DNA from 3 places in the Exiguobacterium sp. K1 genome. Region 3 is predicted to be linked to each of the others. Evidence: riboswitches for the same ligand, from Rfam matches in the RefSeq annotation. Region 3 holds a riboswitch; each other region holds the start of a gene.
The links. Region 3 has a riboswitch for thiamine pyrophosphate ahead of thiD (bifunctional hydroxymethylpyrimidine kinase/phosphomethylpyrimidine kinase). Riboswitches for the same ligand answer to the same signal wherever they lie in the genome.

Region 1 (8,006 bases), on a different contig from region 3:
CGATGATATCAAATACACTCCGATACTTCATCTTCTTTTCCCCTCTCTTTCAACTAAACAAAAATCCCACCTCTATTATCGCAGATGGTGGGATATGTGAAAAGGTACGTTCACGTTTTATATTATTCGACGCTTAAGATATACGAGTAGAGCGGTTGTTTTCCGTCATGGACTTCTACTTCCGCTTCCGGATTGATGGATTCGATGTAAGCGACAAGTTCGTCAACTTCTTCTTGTGCCACTCCTTCACCAAACAGGACCGTGATGATTTCATCTTCGTCTGTCACAAGTGTATCCACGAGTTTCTTGACAGCCCCGAGGCTCGAATGATCCGTTGCGATGATTTGTTTTTCGGCAATCGCCATATGATCGTCTTTTTTAATCTCGACACCATCGATGCTTGTATCGCGGACGGCATATGTGACTTGACCGGATTTAACGGCTGCGATCGCATCCGTCATATGACGTTCGTTTTCAGCGACTGTCGCTTCCGGATTGTAGACGATGGTCGCCGCCAGTCCTTGAGGTACGGTCTTCGACTTCACGACCGTCACCCCACAAGAAGCAACTGATGCCGCTTGTTCTGCTGCCATGATGATATTCGAGTTGTTCGGATAGACGTAGACGTGTTCCGCATGGGCATCTTCAATTGCTTTGACGATGTCTTCCGTTGACGGGTTCATCGTTTGTCCGCCTTCGATGACGACACTGACGCCAAGTGATTTAAAGAGTTCGCTGATTCCTTCACCCATTGCTACCGTTACAAGCGCTGACTGGGCTTTTGCTTTTGTCGCAACCGGAGCCGCCACTTGATTGACGCCTTCTTCTTCGAGGATCGTCGAGTGCTGTTGACGCATATTTTCAATCTTGACGGCAACAAGTTCACCAAAACGTTGACCTTTCGTGATGACTTCACCCGGTGTTTCCACATGTACATGAACCTTCAGTAACTCTTCGTCTGCAACGACGAGTAATGAATCACCGAATTCCGCGAGTTCGTTCCGGAATGCTTCTTCACTGAACGGCGTATCTGCTAATTTATCGTCCTGGAAACGCACCATGATTTCCGTGCAGTAACCGTAATGAATTTCTTCCGTCGACATGAAGCTTTGAGCCGATTTGTGATGCTCTGCTTCGACGAGTGCTTCCATGACAGGCGCATGCGGTTTCTCAAGCTCTTTCCCTTCGAGGGTCGCAAGGAATCCTTCATAGATACAAACCAGTCCTTGACCACCGGAATCGACGACGCCGACTTCTTTAAGTACAGGTAGCAAGTCCGGTGTGCCTTCGAGCGATACTTTCGACGCTTCAACGATACCGCGCATCAACTCTAGTAAATCGGTCGTTGTCTCGGACTGGGCAATCGCTGCGACAGCTGTCTCGCGTGCCACTGTCAAAATCGTTCCCTCGACAGGTTTCATGACTGCTTTATAAGCTGTATCGACCCCTTTTTGCAGGGCATCTGCGAATTCCTTTGTATCAATCGCATCTTTTCCTTCGATTGATTTTGAGAAACCACGGAACAATTGACTTAAGATAACACCTGAGTTCCCGCGTGCGCCCATTAAAAGACCTCGTGCAAAGACCGTGGCAACTTCTGAGACCGAGTCTGTTGTTGTTTTGGCCGCTTCTTTTGAACCCGACGTCATCGTCAAATTCATGTTTGTTCCCGTGTCACCATCTGGGACCGGGAAAACGTTCAGCGAATCGACAAAATCCGCATTTTGATAGAGATTCGCTGCGCCATTCTGAATCATCTTGACCAGTTGCGCTCCTGTTAAACGATCTACACTCACTAAAGTTTCCTCCTCTATTCCCGCCTTAGACATTCGTCAAGCGGACTCCTTGGACAAAAATATTTACAGATGTCACTTCTAAACCAAGTGCCTGGCTGAGTGAATACTTCACACGGCTCTGGACGTTGTTTGCGACTTCTGAGATTTTCGTACCGTAACTAACAATGATATGCATATCGATGTGAACTTGTTCCGATACCTGACGTACGATGACACCGCGTGCAAAGTTTTCGCGTTTCAGCAGTTCAGCCAACCCGTCTTTGATTTGTGACTGGGACGCCATACCAACGACACCAAAACATTCCATCGCCGCTCCGCCTGCAAGTTGCGCAACGACATCGTTGTCTACATCAATTTTTCCATAGGTCGTTTTCATCTCGATCGCCACCTGAGTAGCCCCCTTTGTTAATTGTGTTCTTCCCATAATTCTACTATAAGGACCTACTATTGAAAAGTCGCCGTACTGACTATACAATGAATATGTGAAAAATAGTAGCGGTCAAATGAACTTTTACCATCATCCTCATTCATTATTTTAAATTTTGAGGTTGTCTGTCAAGTTTTTTTCTTGTCAGCTACTTTTTTTATGTTGCAACCGTCTTAACAGCATGCTAAGATAGCAAAGTGTCTATTAGGACGAACGCAAAACAACATAAAAGGAGGCGGAACACATGGCACGTAAATGCTACGTTACTGGGAAATCGCCGAAGTCGGGAAACAACCGTTCACACGCATTGAACAAAACGAAACGCACTTGGGGAATCAACGTACAAAAAGTACGTATTCTCGTTGACGGTAAACCTAAAAAGGTTTGGGTTTCAGCTCGAGCGCTCAAATCAGGTAAAGTCGAACGCGTATAAGGCGCAGTAACCGGATGGGAATCTTCCCTTCCGGTTCTTTTTTTGTTCTTTTTTTATTTTTCTTATAAACTAATTGTCTGAATAATTGAAAACGCTTACAATAAGTGAGCAGTTATTTTTTTCAAGGGGGAAGGGTCAGACATGCAGTTAAAAAGAGAAATGACAAGCCGGCATCTCTTCATGATTTCACTCGGAGGGATTATCGGTACGGGACTGTTCCTCGGTTCCGGATTAACGATTTCGCAAGCAGGACCGCTCGGGGCGGTTCTCAGTTACATCGTGGGTGGGACCATCATGTATCTGACAATGTTATGTTTAGGAGAGATGGCAGTCCATATGCCGGTTTCCGGATCGTTTCAAACGTATACGACACGGTTCATCGGACCGGGTATCGGATTTGCCGTCGGCTGGATTTACTGGCTCGGATGGGCCGTGACGGTGGCACTTGAAATCACGGCAGCCGGAAGTCTGATGGATCGGTGGTTTCCGAACACCCCTATCGTCATCTGGTGTGCCATCTTCACCGTCATTTTATTCGGACTTAACGCCGTATCTGCCAAAGCCTTTGGGGAGGCTGAATTCTGGTTCTCGAGCCTGAAAGTCCTGGCCATTCTATTTTTCATCGCGCTCGGGGGAGCGGCTTGGTTTGGCTGGATTGATATGACGGCAGCACGCCCGGAAAGTTTATTCGCCAACTTTACTTCAAACGGATTGTTCCCGAACGGTGCGCTCGGAGTCTTGACGACGATGATCGCCGTCAACTTCGCATTCCAGGGGACGGAACTGATCGGGGTTGCGGCCGGAGAGTCGAACGATCCCGAAAAATCGATTCCGAAAGCGATCCGCAATACGGTTTGGCGGACGTTCATCTTTTTTGTTCTTTCGATTACAATCGTCGGCGCCTTGATTCCTTATGAAACAGCCGGCGGTATCAGCAGTCCGTTCATCATGGTCTTTGATGCGATCGGGATTCCGTACGCGGCCGATTTGATGAACATCGTCGTTCTGACTGCCTTACTGTCGGTCGGGAACTCGGGATTATACGCTGCTACCCGGATGTTATGGTCGATGTCTCAAGAAGGCATGATTTCGAAAAAACTTGCGATCGTCAACTCGCGTGGTGTACCGATGCGGGCGTTATGTTTTACGATGCTGTTTGCGATGTTATCGCTTCTGACCGCCTTTTTCGCGGAAGATACCGTCTTCATCTGGTTGTTGTCACTAGCAGGACTCGGTGCACAAGTCGGATGGATTTCAATTTCCGCTTCGCAGATTGCGTTCCGTCGTCAATTCATCAAAAACGGGCATGCTGTCAGTGAATTAAAATTCAAGACACCGTTCTTCCCGGTCTTGCCGATCATCTCGTTTTCTCTGAACATGCTCGTATTGATCAGCTTGGCGTTTCAGGCGGATCAACGGATTGCGCTGTATATCGGTGTTCCGTTCTTCCTCTTGACATGGGGTTGTTACCATCTGTTCGTCAAAGGAAAACATATTGCAGCTCAAACCGAGCGTCAGGCAGCCAGTTCCACGTTAGAATCTTGAACTGCCTCCACCTACAGAATCCTAAAAAAGCGTGTTCGTTAGGCAATCCTAACGAACACGCTTTTTCAATGGTCCGACAAACTCCGTAATGCGATAACTTCACCTGTGTGCACCGTCACTTTTGCCGGTCCCTGATTCGTCCATTCATTGCTGACGGTCAACGATCCGCCGACCGGGACATCGTGTTGTGTCAACGGATACTTGACCCTTTGGAGCGTCAAACGCGTCGGGACGAGCGGAATGAAGGACAGATAATGATACTGGTCTGCTTTGATGTCATATTGTCCCTGTTGCAGGAAACGGATCTCTTCCCGCTTCGTCATCAAACGGACGAGCGGGAATTGTTTTAACAGATAGACATTTTGAAGCGTCATATCCAGTCGTCCGCCGGTCGCACCGAATACCAGCACTTCCGTTGCTTCATAATGTTGACTGACGTAACGTAATGCCAGTTCCAAATCGGTCTCATCCTTTTCAGCCGGATGAATGATTGCCCCTTCCGGTTTGTATCCGAGCGAATCAAAGTCACCGATGGCCAAGTCAAAAGCGAGACCTTGTTGCGCCAATACGGTGACCCCGCCGTCGACAGCAATGACAACCGGCTTCTCCTCCATAAACGGTTGTAAGGATGGAATGTCTTCCGCCGGACCGGCTGCTACAATCACGACCCGCATCAGACACCTCGTGCCGAATAACGAAGAAGCCGTGGTGCCGTCGTAAACAGGAGCCCTGCGACAATACCGCATAACAGATAGGACGGAACCATATACGTCGCGTTATAGATCAAGGAATACGGAACGACCGGACCTTCCGCATATTCAGCAAAGAAGACGATTCCGCTGATGACGTGACAGACATAACGTAAGCCCGCACCTAACAATGTCGCACCTAATACAATCGCCATCAAACGGCCGTTCTTCCCGGCTGCTGCTGCTTTTTTAACTTGACGGGCAAACAGTCCGCTCAGTCCGACGACTCCGAACGCAATCGTATAATCGAGTAACGGCTGAACGACCGTCAGAATTTGTGGAGCGAACATCAGTTGGATTGTTCCAACGAGTGCTCCCGTCACGACCCCACCGACAACGCCGTGACGAAACGCCATGACGAAAATCGGTAACATCGCCAAACTGATGGAACCTCCTTGAGGCATTTTAAACGGGATCAATAAATCGAACACCACACCAAGACTTGCAAAGATTGCAATTTCCATTAACATTTGTAGCCGTTTCATCCTTTTTTCCTCCTAAAAATAAAATCGCAGGACGGCAAAAAGACAGTACGACGAACGCCGTACTGCCTGCGTGCGCCACATCCCTACGTCCGTCTGAACGGAACAGGTTCGAAGGGTTAAAGTCCAATCACTTCTCTCAGCCGCTTGACGCGACACCCCTTGCGGTCTTCATTCAATTTTGATTCTGCTCTTATTATACGTGAGCGGCATTCCGAATACTAGTGATTGCTTCTGAATAATCCGGCGCATTATAAATCGCCGAACCTGCGACCAAAACATTTGCACCGTTTTCGATACATAATTTGGCCGTCTCTGCATTGACTCCGCCATCGATTTCAATCTCAAACGATAGATCATGTTCCGCTTTCAGCGCAGCCAGTTGACTTAATTTCTTCATGACACCCGGAATAAAGGCTTGACCACCGAAACCTGGATTGACCGTCATCAACAACACCATATCGACTTCTTCCAGCACGTGTTCAATCGTCGAAAGTGGTGTATGCGGATTGAGCACGACGCCCGCTTTCGCACCGGCTGCTTTGATCTGTTGCAGGACACGGTGGACGTGATTCGTTGCCTCGACGTGGAATGTCACGATATCAGCCCCTGCTTCAACGAATGCTTCGACAAAGTTTTCCGGACGGTCAATCATTAAATGCACATCCAAAATCATGTCTGTTTTTTGACGTAAACTGCTTAAGACAGGAAGTCCGAATGAGATATTCGGAACAAATTGACCGTCCATGACATCAAAATGAATGTAGTCGGCCCCTGCCGCTTCTACTGCTTTGACATCCCGCTCTAAATTTGCAAAATCCGCTGATAAGATTGATGGGGCGATTTTAATCATGTTAATACCTCCGTGTCCGATTCTTGATTTCCTCTACAAACATACCATAATTCGTATACCGCGAACTCATGATTTCATGTGCCTCGACAGCCTGCTTAACGGCACAACCGGGCTCATTCAGATGCAGGCAGCCGCGGTATTTGCAATCATCCTGTAAAGCAACGAATTCAGGAAAACACCAACGTAACTCTTCCAGTTCCATTTCATGCGGAAAATCGAGATTCGAAAATCCCGGAGTATCCGCAATTAATCCATCACCGAGCGGCATCAGGGTCACGTGGCGGGTCGTATGGCGTCCGCGTCCAAGTGCCTTCGAGATATGACTTGTTTCCAGTGCCAATGAAGGTTCTAAAGCATTCAGCAACGAACTTTTTCCTACACCGGACTGTCCGGCCAGGACACTCGTTTTATCTTTCAGCAACGGACGGACGGATTCGACTCCGGTCAAGGTCTCACTTGACGTTTCGATGACCTGGTAGCCGATTGTCCGGTAGGCAGCAATCGCTTCGGATACATGCTGTTCGGCTTCTCCTTGCAGCAAGTCCATCTTCGTCAAGATAATGATCGGTTGAATCTCTTTTGCTTCGATCAGTACCAAAAACCGATCGAGAAGATGGGCAGAAAAATCAGGTTCTGCTGCTGAAACGACCAACAACGCTTGATCAATGTTGGCAACCGGCGGGCGAACGAGGAAGTTTTGACGGTCCTTTACTTCCAGGATATATCCGGTCTCACTTTCAATGTGTAGAACAACTTCATCCCCAACGACCGGGCTGATGCCCCGTTTTCTGAAATTACCGCGTGCCCGTGAACGAATCTCGCCTTGAGGTGTCATGACATCATAAAATCCACCCTGAAGCCGAATGATCGTTCCTTCCCGATTGTCTTCAATTCGATTTTCTGCCATCCTATGCCCTCCTTTGTCAGGATCAACTTCCTGCTCATTATTCTTGTGATTTTGCCTGATTGTACGTAATCGTCTTCGCCCGGTAAACTTCGTCATCTTTATAGATGGTGATCTTACCTTCTTCTCCCGGATCAATCGTTAACGGAACATCAAACGTTTCGTCCTGATCGATCGATTCTTCGATGACCGTCCGTTTCCCTTTGGCATCTTCCGTCTCAATCCGGACGAGTTGACGTGGAGCGGGCTCGTCTTCTTCACTGACGCCATCGTATACGACTTTTTCAGGGAACGTCGCTGTGACGGTTTTTTCTTCCTCTCCCCGTGAAATAAAGACCGTGACGGAATCATTCGGCTCGACTTGCGCACCGGCTTGCGGATATTGACGAATGACTTGATCAAGAGCGACGTCGCTCGAAAACTCTTGCTCAAAAGTGCCGTCGAGTCCCATCTCATCGAGGTAGGCTTTCGCTTCTGTACTCGATAAGTCCGTCAAGTCTTTCAGGATAAACGCCGGCGATCCATTTGAGACCGTGATGGTGATCATCTGTTCCTTCGCAATGACTTCCGTTCCTGCTGAAATCGACTGTCGGATGACGTTCCCGCGTTTGATGTCTTCGGATTCTTCCCGTTCAACGTCGACTTTTTCAAACCCGCTGTCCTTCAAGATGGCGATTGCTTTTTTCTCTGTTTCATCCGAAACATCCGGTACTTCGACCGGATCACTCCCAGTCGAGACAATCAAATCCACCGTCGATCCTTTTTTGACGGTCGCTTGTTCGCGAGGAGACTGACTGATGACGGCCCCTTCTTCGAC
Region 2 (8,006 bases), on a different contig from region 3:
AGTCAAACGTCTCAAAACTGATCCTAGCAGGGGCGGCTGCACCGGTATTCACGCAACGCGACGGTTATCCGTACGGCATGAAGAAAGAGGAAGTCGATGCCTTGATTGAGGACACGAAACAGGACCGTCCATCGATGTTAAAAGGATTCGGGGAAATCTTTTTTGCGAAAGAGCATCCGGAACCGCTCCAGCAATGGTTCCATAATTTGAGTGTCGATGCTTCATCCCACGGTACGATCCAGTCGGCGATTGCCTTACGGGACGAAGACTTACGGGACGGTCTGCCGAAGATTTCGGTCGATACACTCATCATGCACGGTAAAAAAGATCAAGTCTGTCCGTTCGAGTTTGCTGAAGTCATGCATGAAAACATCAACGGTTCACGTCTTGAAGTCTTTGAAGAGAGCGGACACGGGATGTTCCTCGACGAACGCGAGAAGTTCACGGAAACACTGGTTGCGTATTTAAAATCAGGTCAAACGGTCTGATCATCGGTCATAAAAGTCTGTTTCTACGAAGATCAGGGTGGCAGATTCCAAATCTGTCATCCTGATCTCTTTTTGAGTTTGCGTCTTTTTGAATGAAACTATCAGATCTCGGAAAGGATAACGTCTGGAACTGTTCCGAATTACGGTGCTTCTAATTGTTCGCTGACTTGGCGTGCCAACTCACCTGACAATCGGGCACTTTTTTTCGTCCGTTGATCCTGCAAATAAAGGTCCGTCTTATTCGCACGTTTTTTCAGATACACGTTAAACGTTTGCGTGTTGCCGTATTCAAGCAATGTCATATAAGAAAATGGTGTGCGTGTACCTCGCGGATCTTCCAACGTCACCGCCTTTAACTCTTCCGTCATCGCCCGGGAAAGCCGCTCCGGCAGAATGACCATCTCACTTAATTTCGCCTGTTCAAACGATTTCATCGTCGGATGGAAGTAAGCCGTGATTCCGTGCGGCTCATCTTCGAGTTGGTATTCCTTGACCGGACGGTAAAGCGGCCGATAACGAACGGACAGCGTCTTTTCTTCCACTACCCGTTCTTTTTTTACGACTTGAAGGGTCACAAAGGGAACGGTTTGATTGATCGGTAATGTTTTCGGCAAGGAAAGTTGCTTCGTTTTGATCCGGGTCGATTTGTCGGCTGTCATGATTTGTCGATCCGTCATGTCCCAACCGTCACGTGAAAAAGTCAACGAGCGGGACGTTGATCCGTCGATATGACGGCGGCTCACCAAATAAAACTCGCCTTGCTGGTGAAGGGACGACAGCGGAATGTTTCGAATGATGTGCTCTTGACCGGACTCTGTCATGACAAACAACAACTGTCCCGAAATCGGCAATTGAAACGCATGGTACGGCTTCAAATCCATCGCAAATTCATTGTCTACGCTCATTTCCTGATTGACGGATACATGTCGGTCCATTTGTTCTTCTGTCAACGGAATCGAGACGGGTGCTTGAAGGGCGACATGATCCGAATCCTTCGTCAAGCGGACCCACGGATGGTCCGACGCTTTCACCGGATGGACACGCAAGTCCTGTGTCTTCGGCGAGCGACATGACAGGTACATCTGATTGCCCTGTGCCAAATAAACAATCTCGGTCGGAAACGGCGCAATTCCCAGATTATTTAACGTAAAAAACATGCCAAATGTCTCTAATGTCCGATATGATTTCGGAAGAGACACCGTTTTGTTCTGCATACAGGTCCGCAACATTTGGTTCTTTTGTTCAACGGGGACTTCCTGATCCGAGTATTCGTCGGAAACAAAGGAATAGGCGGACCAATTGGAAGGGACAGGCTGAAGATCCAGCAAACGTTCTTGCCCGCAGCCGGTTAACACGATGCTGGATAGAAGCGCGAGAATCCGTACATTATTCTTGATGATAATTCCTCCTTTAATGAATTATCCATTATATTACCATGTTCACGAGATCATCTTCCTTTTTTTAAACATATTCCCTAAACGAAAAACAGGCAGAAAAGATGAGCGATTCACCTTTCTGCCTGTTGATTCAGACCGTATATTTCTTAATGAATCGTCGGTCGATCCATTGTTTGAAGTACCAGCTGAGCCGGTTGGTTCGGTAAAATCGGCCGTACAGCAAGGTGGCCTGGCGATGACCGAGTGCAAGCAGCGTCAAATAATACCGTTGCGGTCGAAACGTCCGTAACGGTTCGTCGTTCGCGAACCGGATCAGATTCTGAAGCAACAGTGGCGCCTGGCGCACCGCCGTCACCCCATTCTTCGGTGTTTCCGGATAAGCGGCCAGAGTCGCACAGTCCCCGACGGCAAAGATCGACGGATCCTCAAGCGACTGCAGTGTCTCGTGCACCAGTAAAAATCCGCGCGCATCACAGTACAAGCCGGATGACCTAAACAGTTCGGTTGCACTGGCGCCGCCTAAAAATAAGACGGCGTCCGTCTCAAGAGAACGCCCGGACCGCAAGCGCGCTGTTTGGCCGTCCAGCGTTTCGAACCGGTCCACGATTCGGATGACACCGAGCTGATCGAGACGCGCGGCCAGTTCCGGACCTGCCGGATGACCACTGAGCAACGGTTCTTCATGAATCAGGGTGACCGGTGTACCGTTTGACTGAAAGGACGCGGCCATCTCGACTGCAGCCGCACCACTGCCGACGATGACAGGGGAGTCGGCACTCCGGAACGTCTCTAACGCTTGCTCCACGCGATAGTTCGGTTTGATCGTGACATGGATCGGGTTGCTTGCTTCCCAGTCGCTCGAACCGATGTTGCAGGACACGATATCATATGGGACGACCCGTCCGGACTGACAAATGACCTGTTTGCCCGCGGCATCGATCCGCATGACCCGGTCCTCAATCCATGTCTTACCGTGCCGTTCACATAATGCTTTGACATCGATGCGGGTTTCGTCGAGTGTATAGGTGCCGTCTGCTAATCCGGAGAACATGCCGGAATAATACTGATAACGGGAGGGGGTGACGACAATCCAGTCGATTTCCGGATGACTCCCTTGTTTGATGCATTCTAAATGCGCATGACCTGCGCCGACTAAAACGATTCGCTTCACGCCTTTCACCTACTCTTTTTAAAAATTCGCTGTCACTGAGACTATTATTCCCTTATGCGGAGTAGCGTAATCGTTCCTCTTCAGAGGAACAGACGAAGTGATGTTGCGAGCGTGACGGTCATCAACAGGAAGACAAGATCCCATCTTGTCACGACCGGTCGGATATAATAGGTCCGATCGACCCGAAACTGACGGGCTTCCATCGCAATCGCAATCCTTTCCGAGCGGATGATACTCGTCGTAAACAACGGCAGGCTGATTGCAAAAAATGTCTGCCACGGCCAAATCGACCGTTGTTGCCGGATTCGGCGTGCCTGACGGATGGTCCGGATCGCCTGACGGAAAATCGGAATGAAGCGAAGTCCGGCTAAAAATCCGTAAGCCAGACGGACCGGCAGCCGGCATTGATGAATCAGACTCATGACGAACCGGGTCGGGTCGGTCGTTGCGACGAACGTTATACTCAACAGGACAAAAGCAAACATCCGCGTTGCGACGAGCCAAGCGTGAGCAAGACTCTCTTCCGTGATCCGGAACCAGCCGAATGTCCACAATTCCGTCTCTCCTTTACCGAATGCCGCCATCATCCAAAATGTCAGCAGAAATAACAGACTGTAAGGGATGAGCCGTAGCAACAGTATCGACAGCCGCCAACCGGAACAGGCTACACCGACGGCTGCAAATAGAAGCAAGGCGAATGTCACCGACAGACGTGACGTCGAAATCAGCACCAGCATGACATACACCAGTGTTCCAAGCTTAACGGCCGGATTAACGCGCGCGAGCAGTGAATCGTTTTCCTGCATGGTGATGCACCTCCTCGCGTTGCTGATAGCGTACCGATAGCGGACGGAGCAACTGGTTATGTTCAAGCAACGATTCGTTCCGGAACAATTCATCCGGTGCCCCGTCAAACTGAATGTGCTTCTCGCCAATGACGACAACACGGTCAGCGTAACGGTGGACCAGCTCCATATCGTGCGTCACCATGATCAGCGTAGTTCCCGCTTCCCGGGCTTGGTGTAACACATCGAGAATCTGAGCCGTCGTCTCAGCATCTTGTCCGAAGGTCGGTTCATCGAGTAACAGGACAGCTTTTCGTTCCAGCAACATCGTCGCGACACTTAGGCGTCTTTTTTGCCCGAGACTGAGTGCAAGCGGGGACTGAGCGGCGACATCCGCCAAACGGTAGTGTTGCAGAGCGTCAGCTACTTGACTTCGTGCCGGTGACGGAGAGCTGATGGCCAGTTCATCGGCGACCGTCTGTTTCAGAAATTGAAACTCCGGTTGCTGAAACACGAAACCGACCTGCCGGTAAAACGTCCGGTCCCGCCATTTTTTCAAAGGTGTCTGAAACAGCTTGATCGTCCCGCTTTGCGCCGGCAACAGTTTTGCCATCGTTTCAAGCAGGGTGCTTTTACCGGCACCGTTGCGCCCGACGAGCATGATCCATTCTCCGGCGGACGCGGTCAGCGAAATCTGGTCGAGAATCACCCGTTTGCCATGCGCGATCGTCACATCGGTCAAATCAAGCGTCGTTTCGTTTGCAACCGGACGTCTTGCGACCGGCGGGTTATTCAGGAACCGTGCTGTTGCGATCGTCAGTGGAATCGTCTCGAGTGTATAGGGATAGAGCAGTGGGCACATGATACCGTGTCGGGTCAGGTCCTCCCGTTTCTCCTCGAAGACATCAAGCGGGGAACCGTCAAGCCTCATCTGTCCTTCCCGAAAGACCAACACGCGGTCAGCAAACGTCACACACTCTTCCAGTTGATGTTCGATCAAAATGAGTGTTACTTCCGGGTCGTGGTGCAATTCTTCAATCAACTCCATCATGACTTGGCGACCGTACGGATCGAGTTGTGCCGTCGGTTCATCGAGTAACAGGATGTCCGGTTCGAGTGCCAGTACACAGGCTAAAGCGAGCCGTTGTTTCATCCCGCCGGACAGCTCGGCAATCGGTGCCGTCAAGGCGAGATCGAGTCCGACCCGTTTCAAAACCGTTCTGATCCGTCCCTCCATTTCGTCGCGGGGGATGCTCCGGTTTTCAAGACTGAAGGCGATTTCCGCTCCGACCGTCTGCATACAAAACTGATCGTCCGGCTGTTGAAACAGCATGCCGACGGTTCCGTCCGCGCGCCATTCGCCGCTGACTTCCGCCTCAATGGTTTCCGGTATCAGTCCGGCGAGGACATGCAAGAAGGTCGTTTTTCCGCTACCGCTCGGACCAATCAATAAGGTCGTCTCTCCTTGCCGGAGCGACACGGTCAGGTCGTTTAAGACAGCGCAATCTTGATCCGGATAGCGGACGGTCAGATTTCGGCACCACATCAGGCAGCCCGCCGTTTCTTCTGTCGTCCGACGACATAGCCGTTCAGCGTTCCCGTCTTGACGAGTGCGTCGACGATGATTTTCGCGAGTAACCCGCCGAGCAGGGCACCGCTGACCAACTGTAGGGAAAACGTCAGCAGAAGAGTGGTCGTCGTATAGTAGGCGAATCCATTGACGATCAGACTGTAAATCATGCTGCCGACTGCGGCAAATACGCCAGACAACATCAAGGTAAAGGTATTGAATGTCCGGTACCCGAATAACAGAAAAGCAACCTCAGCGCCAATGCCTTGCGCAAGGCCAATCAATAGAGCTGATAAACCGAAGTGACTGCCGGTAAACAGTTCGACCGCTGCTGCGACGACTTCGGCAATCAAAGCCGCACCCGGTTTTTGTACGATGTAGGCGACGAGGGGACTGGCAATAACCCAGATGCCGAACATCCAGTTTGATCCGACCGGTCCGAAGATGGCAGAGATTGGCAACCATAACGTTGACCAGCCTAAGTAGAGAACGCCGCATGCGACTGCGAGCATCATCATGACGATAATTTCTTTCATTTTCCAACTGTTCATAATCAGTTCTCCTTTAAATGTACATCCACGAAGAAAGCACAAAAAGACCGCCCTCTAGAAAAGAGAGCGGTCGCGTCAACTGTCCGGGGACAGAAAAAGGGCACGAATGGGTCCGCTCCACTTTCCTACGCTAGTATGAACTAGATCAGGTTCAAAGGGTCCGAAGTGAATCGTCTCAGCCAAATGGCTCCCCTAGTGGATGTGTATTGTGGTGTACAGCTTTCACTGTACGTCTGACGCTCCGACTTGTCAATCCCCATTAAAAAACCCCTCCGCGAGGGGAGGGGAGAAAAGATTATTCTTTGTCTTCTTTGTTTTCTTCAGCTTGCTCTTCAGATGTTTCTTCTGAATCATCTGTTGATGAATCTGCATCCGCTGCTTGTGCTTCAGCTTCTGCTTCTTCGATTTCTTCAAGTTCAGCTTCGAGTGTTGATTCAACGACTGCTGCGACTTGAATATCACCTTCTGTGACGACACGGAAATCTTTTTCTTCCGGAAGGTCCGCTACTGTGATGGAATCACCGATTGCAAGATCCGTTACATCCACTTCGATGCGTTCCGGTAATTTATCTGGTGTTGCGGCAACTGTTACTTTAAAGAGTGTTTGTGAAAGGAATCCGCCAAGTTTTGCACCGGCTGCTTCGCCGACGAGGACGATATCCGTTTCCACTTCTGTTTCTTCATCCATTTTAACCGCGATGAATTCAACGTGTTTAATCGTTGGTGTAAAGATATCCATATCAAGCTTGTTGATCAATGTGTTGACTTTCTTGCCGCCGATTTGAAGAGCGACCAAGACGTTTTCACCGTGATCACGGATAACTTTGACCAATGCTTTTTCATCGAATGAAATCGGTGTGCTTTCCACTTTGTAGCCATACACGACACCAAGAGCTTTTCCTTCATGACGTAATTGCTTTCTAAGTGAGCGTGGGCGTACTTCGCGTTCTTCTACTTTTAATGTTACTGACATGTTCATTTCCCCCTTGAATTTGGTATAGCCCTCAAAAGGTAATGCATGTAGGAGTGGGACAGCAGGGTCCCATATAGAAAATCGTGCGCTAAATGCTAGTTTCATTGGATTTCATCAGAAATGAAAAACGAAGTGAGTAAGTAGCATTTCTCTCCCAGGTCATTACGCTGATATTGAGAAACAATAATTGAAAAGCGACCGTGTTGTACGGTGCTAATGTAGATATACCCCTGTCTTTCAAAACTTAAAACCTTTTTTTCTGAATTTGATTGTCGAAAGACCTTCAAACCTGTTGATAGACAACGGATTGAAGGTCCTTCATTTTTTTAAGATTTCCTTTGATTTGTGTGATTAATCACCTGCTGAATCGACAAAGGAGGGTGAATCGAGCAGACGGACGAGTTCGCGAATCGTTAAAACATCCGGCTTCTGATCCGATAAGACGGCATCAATCATCATTGCTTTGCGATCTTGTAATTCCGCCATCTTTTCCTCGATCGTCCCGGTCATCAACAGCTTGATCACTTCGACCGGCGACTGTTGTCCCAATCGATGAGCCCGGTCAGCCGCTTGCTGCTCGACGGCCGGATTCCACCAGCTGTCGTATAAAATGACGGTATCTGCCGTCGCCAGATTCAGACCGGTCCCGCCGGCCTTCAAGGAAATCAGGAAGAGATCGACTTCACCGGCATTAAACCGGTCACACAGCGCGACCCGGTCCTCAATCGGTGTCTCACCCGTCAGTAGAAAGTGGTCACGTTGTTGTGCTGCCAGTCGTTCCCGAATCCGGGCCAGCATCTTCGTATATTGGGAAAAAATCAGGATCCGATGTCCGGAGGCTAATTTTTCGTCGATTAACGACAGCAACCGTTCAAGTTTCGTCGATTCACCCGTATAGCCGTCGACAAACAAGGCCGGATCACAGCAAATCTGCCGCAGACGCGTCAAACCGGCGAGCAGCTTGATCCGGTCCTCGCGTTTCGTTTCATCGAGGTGCTGCAACGTTTCGAGTTGCAGTTTCGCAAGGTACGAGGCATAGAGTTTCTTTTGCGTCGGACCAAGGTCTGTATA
Region 3 (8,006 bases):
TTTCCATTACTACCCGTCCAGTCCGCCTGCTCTTTTTCGGCTGGTTCGTACGTCATCTTCACCGATGTCCCCTCTACCGATACGGCAGTCAAAGCTTCTGAAAATGGCAACTGCTTAACCAGCTCTTCAATCGCAGCCGTATTGGAAACCGAAATCCCGACATGACGCGCAATCACCTGACCATCCTTAAAACGCTCTTCTTCCGGTGGCTGCTGTAAATTCAGAACAAACCATGATCCTGCCGATAATCCGAGTCCAATGCAGAGAATGACCAGTATGATTTTTTTCAAAAAAATGGTCTCCTTTCTGAAAAACAGATGGTTTGATTGTTCTTTTTTCAAAACAGGGGTTGAATTAATCCTCATATCAGCGTACTCTTGCAGGCAGATACTTTATGGAGGAGGAGCATGAGATTACTCATCAATCAACATGAAAACTAAACAGCCCGCAAAGAAAAAACGTACAGAGAAAATCGGTTTCCTCTTGATCGGGACGTTGCTGTACTCGTTGTACATCAGTCTTCTCTTATCGCCGAATGATATCGGATCCGGCGGAATCATGGGAATCACACTTATTGTTCAGGAATTATTCCACACGCCAATCGGCTTGACACAACTGGTCTTGAATATTCCACTTTTTTTACTAGGATTTCGTTTTTTGAGAAAACGTTTTATGTTTTTATCCGGTCTCATCGTCTTGGCTTCATCATTCCTGATTGACTGGATTCCGACGCAAATCGTTCCGGAATCTTTAAATGATCCACTGGTCGCTTCCATTTTTGCCGGACTTGTCTCCGGTTTGGCAATGGCTTTAATCTTCTTTGGCGGCGCCTCGACTGGCGGTCTTGATATTCTTGGAAAGTTTTTTTATGCCCGCTTCCACAATTGGCCGCTTCCGCGTATTTTTTTAATGCAGGATTTGGTCATCTATGTACTTGTCTGGTTCGTGTTTGATTTAAAACATGTCATGTATGCTTTAATCATGAGTTTCGTTCGAGCAAAAGCACTTCAGACAGTATACAGTTTTTACTCTGCTTCTAAACAATGTATCATCATTTGTGAAAAAGCCGATGAAATCAATGATGTCATTACAAAAGAACTTGGGCGCGGTGTAACGATTCTCGATGCCCGCGGCGGATATTCGAAACGAACGAAAAAGATGGTCTATGTCGTTGTTCAGAACAATGAAATTCTTAAGCTTCAGGAAATTGTTTCCTCCGTCGAATCAAATGCCTTTGTTACATTTTCTGAAATTCACACGGTCTTCGGTAACTATAAAGAGCATTCCTATTCTTTTTAATAGCCTTAATTCTGTCGCCGCTACACTCGTTGTAGCGGTTTTTTTGTGTATAATACGCAAATCCAAAGAAAATGTTCCACATTTTTCTGAAGAATCCTTCACTTTTTGGGAAATAGTGGTTAAGCTAATGACATTACGTTTTGTAAAAAAAAGGACGGATTGTATGAATCAATTATGGCGTCACCGCATCATCCTTATTCTAGTCGTCAGCCTGTTTGCCTCGATCCCCCTCCTCTACGCTCTCAGCGGGTATCGTACGATTTCGAAGCTGACGGCAGAGATGCATACACAGGACATTCCAATGATTAAACAAGTGGACCAACTGATAGAGCATAATCGCGACCGGGCGAATGCTGTTCGGGGACTGCTATTATACGAAGATGATCGTTACATCGAACAATACTATTTTTCCACCTCTAAAGTTCATGATTTACGGCGATTACTGAATTCCTCCAATCAGACCCCCGGGGCAGTAAAAGATTTATTGTCACGCAACAATGCGTGGGAAGAAGAGATTCAAGAGGTGTTTACCGTCTACGAAACAGATCATCCGCAACGTGCGAAAAAGTTGGCGAAACAAACGACTCAAACGACTCAAACAATTCTTGAAGATCTGTCGCAAATCAAAGACAAATTATATCGTGATCTGGAGCAAAAACTGGAATTGACTACTGAAATGACGGCAGAATATAAACGGATGTGCTTCAGCTTATCCATTTTAGCTTTTTTGTTAATCGCAACGACCATTATTTTATTTCACCGGCCCAAACCAATTCTCGAAAACAAAACAAACACGTACCGTCCGTAAGAACGATGCGTGTTTGTTTTTGTGATGGAGCAGACTTATGAGGACGCCTTCCCCTCGTTTACATGCTCCATGGCCAGATGGACGAGCGATGAGACATGGTGATCGTCCAACGAGTAGTAGACGACCTTACCTTCTTTTCTATATTTCACCAAACCTTGTTTCAGCAAGGTGCGGAGATGGTGAGAAGCTGTTGCAATCGAGCAATCTACCGAAGCCGAGACATCACAGACGCAAAGTTCCTCTTCTACCGTTAAGGCGTAAACAATCCGCAGACGCGTGGCATCTGACAGGACTTTGAATAACTTTCCGATATCTGTCGTCGGAATCGTATCGACGACTTGCTCAATCTCTTGCGCACGTACCTGATCAATCGCAATCGTTTCACAACGTGGTGCATCCACAGTCATCACCTCTTTCCCTTTAATTCCACCATCGTTTCAAATGAATTGCAAGGAAATCACTCCAAGACTCCAACGACTGACTCCTTTAAATCCGGTAACTGAACATCGAAAAACAAAACAGGTCTGCTTCCCATTCATCCAAAACGGAAAGCAGACCTGTTCATTTGTCACGGTTTCGTCTTGAGACGGCATAAAAGAACCAACCGCCCAAAAAATTTCCGATATCCCATACGATACGATTGGAATCGACGGCACGTACACCGATATCAATCACACCTGTACTTTTCAAACGCTCCTGGTAACGTTTCCGTAAAAAACGGGGTAACGGAAGCGGCAGCAGCATCCGGTAAAAAATGTCCAGATGTGTGTGTCCCCAGATTTCCGTTGCGATGGAACTCGTTTGAATGAGTAAGGAACGTTTATACTGTTGCTGGTATTTATTCTTTAATAAGACCGCCAGTTGATAGGAATAACGATTCGGGAAAGGAAATAGAGCTGCCCCTAAATGATATTTCCCGCGATTTTCGACTCGAATGATTTGCGGTTCGATTTTATATCGAATCCATCGTCCTCGAAATCGAACAGACTGCCATTTCACGACCATCACCTCTAGAAGGATTATACCCTGTCTGAAACGCTCTGACGCACTTGTTCGACGGTCTGTTTAAACTTTTTCGTCGTTCGTTCAATTTCCGGATTGGCAAACAAAGCGGACACCACGGCATATCCATCTACGAGAGAATCAAGTAACGATACATTTGTTTCGCTAATTCCACCGATGCCTACTAACGGGATGCGAACGGCTTTCCTGATTTGCTCTAATGTCACACGTGACATGAATGTCGCATCTTGTTTCGTCGCCGTCGGAAAAAGTGACCCGACTCCTAAATAATCTGCACCGTCCTGCTCTGCTGCCACAGCCTGTTCGACCGTTGAAACGGAAACACCGATCGTCGCCGTCGGTAACAATCGACGTGCTTCCGTTAAAGGAATATCATCTTGACCGATATGCAGGCCCGCTTCGACTAATAAAGCGATATCGATCCGGTCATTGATAATCAACGGAATATTATAACGGGCAGTCAGATCCTTCAGTACAACGGCTGATTCGAGAAAATTCTTACCCGACATCTCTTTTTCCCGTAATTGAACAATCGTTGCACCGCCCTTAATCGTTGCTTCGACAGCATCCTCCAAGGGAAGATGCGGGTGCAGACGTCTATCCGTCACTGCATAAATCAAGTATTCACTGTCCATTCATCTGCACCTCCGGCAAACTTTCCTCTGTCATCAGACTGACCGCGTCAAACAATCCGGTCCGAAAACTGCCGATACCAGGACGATTTCCGGCCGTTTCCCCTGCTTTTCCCATGGCGTACGTCCCAAATACAGCTGCGTCGAAATGATCGTATCCTGCTCCCAAAAAAGTCGCAATCAAGGAAGCGGTCATACATCCTGTTCCCGTCACTTGGCCGAGTCGTTTTGTTCCGACGTCCAAATGATGTTGACGGACTCCATCTGTCACAAAATCAACGGGTCCGGTGACGACGATGACTTGTTTCGTCTGGGAAGCGAAGGCGTGAACACTTTGAAGATCGAGTGATTCTCCTTCCGCCACATCGACCCCTTTCGTTCGAGCAACCTGTCCAAGCAACGTTTTAATTTCCGAAGCATTTCCTTTGATGACCGTAAAGGTGATTTCCTCCATCAGTTGTTTCATAAAATCCGTTCTTAATGTCGTGGCTCCCGCACCCACCGGATCCAAAATGACCGGTTTCCCCAGCCGGTTAGCCGTTTTCCCTGCTAGCAGCTGTGCTTTGCGCATGTCCGGATTGATGGTTCCTGTATTAATCACGACGGCGTCTGAAAGACCAACCATCTCTTCGACTTCGAGCAGGTCCTCTGCCATGACAGGAGATCCTCCAAGCGCAAGTGTCATATTAGCACAATCATTGATCGTGACGGTATTCGTTAAATGATGAATTAATGGTTTTTTATCATGGATGCGTCGTAGCATGTGTATCCCTCCAAAGTTCATGAAAATGATGTGTCGGTCCAATTCCGTGTCCAAGAGCAAAACCGTGACGAATCGCTTCGGTCACATAACGTTTCGCATAACGGACGCTGTCTTCCAGTGAATGACCAAGAGCCAGGTTGGCAGCGATAGCAGCGGACAACGTACAGCCTGTCCCGTGCGTATGACGGGACTCAATCCGTTCTTGTTCAAAGACAACATACCGTTCGTCCGTGTATAAAAGATCAGTGGCGTCTTGCCCTTCCAAATGCCCGCCCTTGAGCAACACAGCTCCTGTTTGTCGTTCAATCAGCTTGACCGCTGCTTGCTTCATATCAGCAAGTGAATGGACGGTTCCGCCGATCATCCGCTCGATTTCAGGAATATTCGGTGTCACAAGGGTCGCAAGTGGTAACAGCTGTTCGAGCAATGCCTGTTCCGCATTCGGTTGTAACAAAGCATGGCCACCTTTTGCGACCATGACCGGATCAAGAACAATCGGCAGAGGATACTTTTCCAGTTGTCGGGAAATCACTTGAATCGTTTCCTGATTAGAAACCATTCCAATCTTGACGGCATCGACACGGATATCTGAAAAAATCGAGGTTAACTGCGCTTCCACAAGCTTGGGAGAGACGTCTTCAACCGCTTGAACACCCAATGTATTTTGTGCCGTAATCGCCGTGATGACACTCATGCCATATACACCGAGTGCTGAAAATGTTTTTAAATCCGCCTGAATTCCCGCTCCGCCACCGGAGTCGGATCCGGCGATCGTTAATACGTGTTTCATTCCAATTCCTCACTTTCCCCTGAGCAAATAAGGAGAAAACGGACAACAAAAAGCGCCGTCCGCTGTAAAAAAGCAGACGACGCCATGAATAACCAGGTTCACCGGTTAAAGTAATCATGTCTTCGATCTCAACTTTCCTACGCTGGTATTATCCAGTTCAGGTGACAGGGTCGAAAACAGAATGGTTTTCCTCTCAGCCGGACTCCTCCAGCTCCCCTAGTTGCTCGTAATTTAAATTCTTTTTCACTGTATCACAGCAACATCAAAAAAACGAGCCGAAGCTCGTTTTTACAAGTATCCAAGTGGATTAACCGTGTTGGCAGGTCCTGACGCACTATATTGATAGCCACCGATATGCAGTTCAAAGTGCAGATGCGGTCCAGTCGAATTACCCGTACTCCCAAGAGTACCAATCGTTTGACCTTGAGTGACCGTTTGACCTGCTGAAACCGATAACGAATTCATATGACCGTACACCGTTGTATACACTTGACCGTCAAGGAAATGGGAAATCATGACGTGATTCCCGTAAGGTCCGCCGCTTCCGGCCGTAATGACCGTTCCGGAAGCCGCCGCACGAATTGGCGATCCGACAGGTCCGCTGAAATCGACACCGTTATGGAAAGTATAACCGTTCGCTCCACTGGCCGGTCCGAATCCTTGTGAGATACCACCCGAAGCCGGACGAACAAACTTCGCCGATCCGGTCGGTCCACTGCTGACAGGAGTTGGAACAACCGTTGATTCACTTGATTTAGGCATTGATTTTGCCGCCTCTTTTGCTGCTTTTTCCGCTGCTGCCTTTTCAGCCGCCGCTTTTTCCGCAGCGGCTTTCGCTGCTGCTTTTGCTGCCGCAATCGCTCTTTCTTGAGCTTCTAAAGTCGCCTGTAATTCTTTGGCACTCAACAGTTTTGTCGTAAACTTCGTCTTCCCTTTACGTAATTTTTTCAGGGTTGCGCTCCGTTCTTTCATCTGTTGTTTTAATTGTTTCTTTTGAATGAGCAATGATTTTTTTTCTTGAACACGCTCTTGTTTTTTAGTGATGAGGTTCTTTTTCATTTCCGCCAGCTTTTCCTGTGTTTCCAAATAAGCAGAAATCATTTTATCATCTTGTTCGGCGATTTTTTTACCGGCCATGACACGGCTGAATAAATCCCCCAGGTCTTTCGAACCAAAAATGACTTCTTCCCATTTGATCGAATTACCGTCGTTTTCTTGAAGTACACGTAACCGGTCTCCGAGCAACTCTTCTTGACGTGTGAGCATGATTTCATAGCGGACGATTTCCGCTTCCAGATCTTCAATCTGAAGGTTTAGTTGTTTAATCTGCTTATTTTTTTCGGAAATCCGGAAAATATTTTCATTAATCGCTGCATCAATTTTATTGATTTCGCGTTGTTCCACCGATATTTTGGCTTCTTGCTTTTTAATGGCTTTTTCCAATCGACGCTGTTCTGTCGCATTTTGAGATTTCTTTTCTTTAATCGTTGCAGCATGACCAGAAGTCGGCGCAGTTGATACGAGCAACACTACTAACAATACCGTTGACAACAATTTTTTTAACATGTCTCATTTCCTCACTTATGTATGATTTCTTATTTGAAAAGTATTTAATTCAAAGTATTTATGTCTGAGATTGATTATAGCATCGTAATAGTTTCAGTAAAATTTCATTTATGTTTCAAGTGAAAGCGTTTTTTTGCAATATAACATTTTTCATTTTGATCAAGACACACAAAAAAAAGCGATTGCCATAGCAATCGCTTTTTCCGTAATTATAACATCGACATTGGATTTACAGAATTCGCCGGTCCTGAAGCACTGTAGCTGTAACCACCTACATGAATTTCAAAGTGTAAGTGCGGGCCTGTTGAATTCCCTGTGCTGCCAAGGGCACCGATTTGTTGTCCTTGACTGACACGTTGTCCAGCATGTGCATTTAATGAACTCATATGCGCGTAAACCGTTGTATATGTTTTTCCATTTAATTGGTGTGCGATCATGACATGATTACCGTACGGACCACCACTTGATGCAGTGATAACCGTTCCTGTTGCTGCTGCAACAATCGGCGTACCGACCGGCGCTCCGAAATCAATTCCATTGTGGAAAGAATAACCGTTCGAACCGCTTGCTGAACCATATCCTTGTGTGATTGATCCACTTGTCGGGTGAATAAACATAGAAGAAGATGATGGAGCAGGTGTTGGTGCTGCCGGTTCCGGTGTTGGTGCCGGTGCTGCTTTCGGCACAGTCACAGATGGCGTAGATTGTTTCGTCGACGTAGCAGGTGTTGACGATTTTTGTTCCGCTTTGGCTGCTGCTTTAGCAGCGGCTGCTTCTGCCGCCTGTTGTTCAGCTGCTGCTTTTTGAGCCGCTGCTGCTTGTGCTGCCTGTGCTTCTGCACGTGCTTTTGCTTCACGTGCCGCTTGCGCTTGACGCTCTTTTTCGATTCGTGCTTCACGTTCGCGAGCTGCTTTTTCAGCTGCAATTGCTTGCTCTTGCGCGATCAAAATTTGTTGTACTTCTTTTGCATCCATCAACTGAGTTTCAAATTTCTTTTTCTGTTTCCGGAGTTCTTTTAAGCGTTTGTTACGTTCTTTGAGCTGTTGCTCAAGTTCCGCTTGTTGACGTTTCAACTCTTGTTTCTCCGTCACAAGTTTTGCTTTTTTATCTTTTAATTCTTGTTGA

Region 1: it holds a riboswitch for thiamine pyrophosphate, as region 3 does, so the genes downstream of both, thiT (energy-coupled thiamine transporter ThiT) here and thiD (bifunctional hydroxymethylpyrimidine kinase/phosphomethylpyrimidine kinase) in region 3, are expected to answer to the same signal.
Region 2: it holds a riboswitch for thiamine pyrophosphate, as region 3 does, so the genes downstream of both, N7U64_RS03675 (ECF transporter S component) here and thiD (bifunctional hydroxymethylpyrimidine kinase/phosphomethylpyrimidine kinase) in region 3, are expected to answer to the same signal.

What each region holds. Positions count from the first base shown of each region.
Region 1 is NZ_JAOTIT010000001.1:405,425-413,430, reverse strand. It holds gene sdaAB (L-serine ammonia-lyase, iron-sulfur-dependent subunit beta) at 1-31, opposite strand, end outside; gene N7U64_RS02020 (DAK2 domain-containing protein) at 123-1,796, opposite strand; gene N7U64_RS02015 (Asp23/Gls24 family envelope stress response protein) at 1,822-2,184, opposite strand; gene rpmB (50S ribosomal protein L28) at 2,468-2,656, shown strand; gene N7U64_RS02005 (amino acid permease) at 2,798-4,201, shown strand; gene N7U64_RS02000 (thiamine diphosphokinase) at 4,267-4,875, opposite strand; gene thiT (energy-coupled thiamine transporter ThiT) at 4,875-5,435, opposite strand; TPP riboswitch at 5,499-5,605, opposite strand; gene rpe (ribulose-phosphate 3-epimerase) at 5,629-6,285, opposite strand; gene rsgA (ribosome small subunit-dependent GTPase A) at 6,287-7,192, opposite strand; gene pknB (Stk1 family PASTA domain-containing Ser/Thr kinase) at 7,230-8,006, opposite strand, start outside.
Region 2 is NZ_JAOTIT010000001.1:734,437-742,442, reverse strand. It holds gene N7U64_RS03700 (alpha/beta hydrolase) at 1-488, shown strand, start outside; gene N7U64_RS03695 (hypothetical protein) at 629-1,645, opposite strand; gene N7U64_RS03690 (FAD-dependent oxidoreductase) at 2,016-3,056, opposite strand; gene N7U64_RS03685 (energy-coupling factor transporter transmembrane component T) at 3,137-3,862, opposite strand; gene N7U64_RS03680 (energy-coupling factor transporter ATPase) at 3,828-5,387, opposite strand; gene N7U64_RS03675 (ECF transporter S component) at 5,387-5,962, opposite strand; TPP riboswitch at 6,068-6,166, opposite strand; gene N7U64_RS03670 (50S ribosomal protein L25/general stress protein Ctc) at 6,258-6,935, opposite strand; gene N7U64_RS03665 (DEAD/DEAH box helicase) at 7,287-8,006, opposite strand, start outside.
Region 3 is NZ_JAOTIT010000005.1:100,696-108,701, reverse strand. It holds gene N7U64_RS11590 (hypothetical protein) at 1-290, opposite strand, end outside; gene N7U64_RS11585 (YitT family protein) at 430-1,299, shown strand; gene N7U64_RS11580 (hypothetical protein) at 1,463-2,107, shown strand; gene N7U64_RS11575 (metalloregulator ArsR/SmtB family transcription factor) at 2,143-2,508, opposite strand; gene N7U64_RS11570 (hypothetical protein) at 2,669-3,112, opposite strand; gene thiE (thiamine phosphate synthase) at 3,127-3,765, opposite strand; gene thiM (hydroxyethylthiazole kinase) at 3,755-4,525, opposite strand; gene thiD (bifunctional hydroxymethylpyrimidine kinase/phosphomethylpyrimidine kinase) at 4,506-5,315, opposite strand; TPP riboswitch at 5,433-5,543, opposite strand; gene N7U64_RS11550 (murein hydrolase activator EnvC family protein) at 5,604-6,881, opposite strand; gene N7U64_RS11545 (murein hydrolase activator EnvC family protein) at 7,091-8,006, opposite strand, start outside.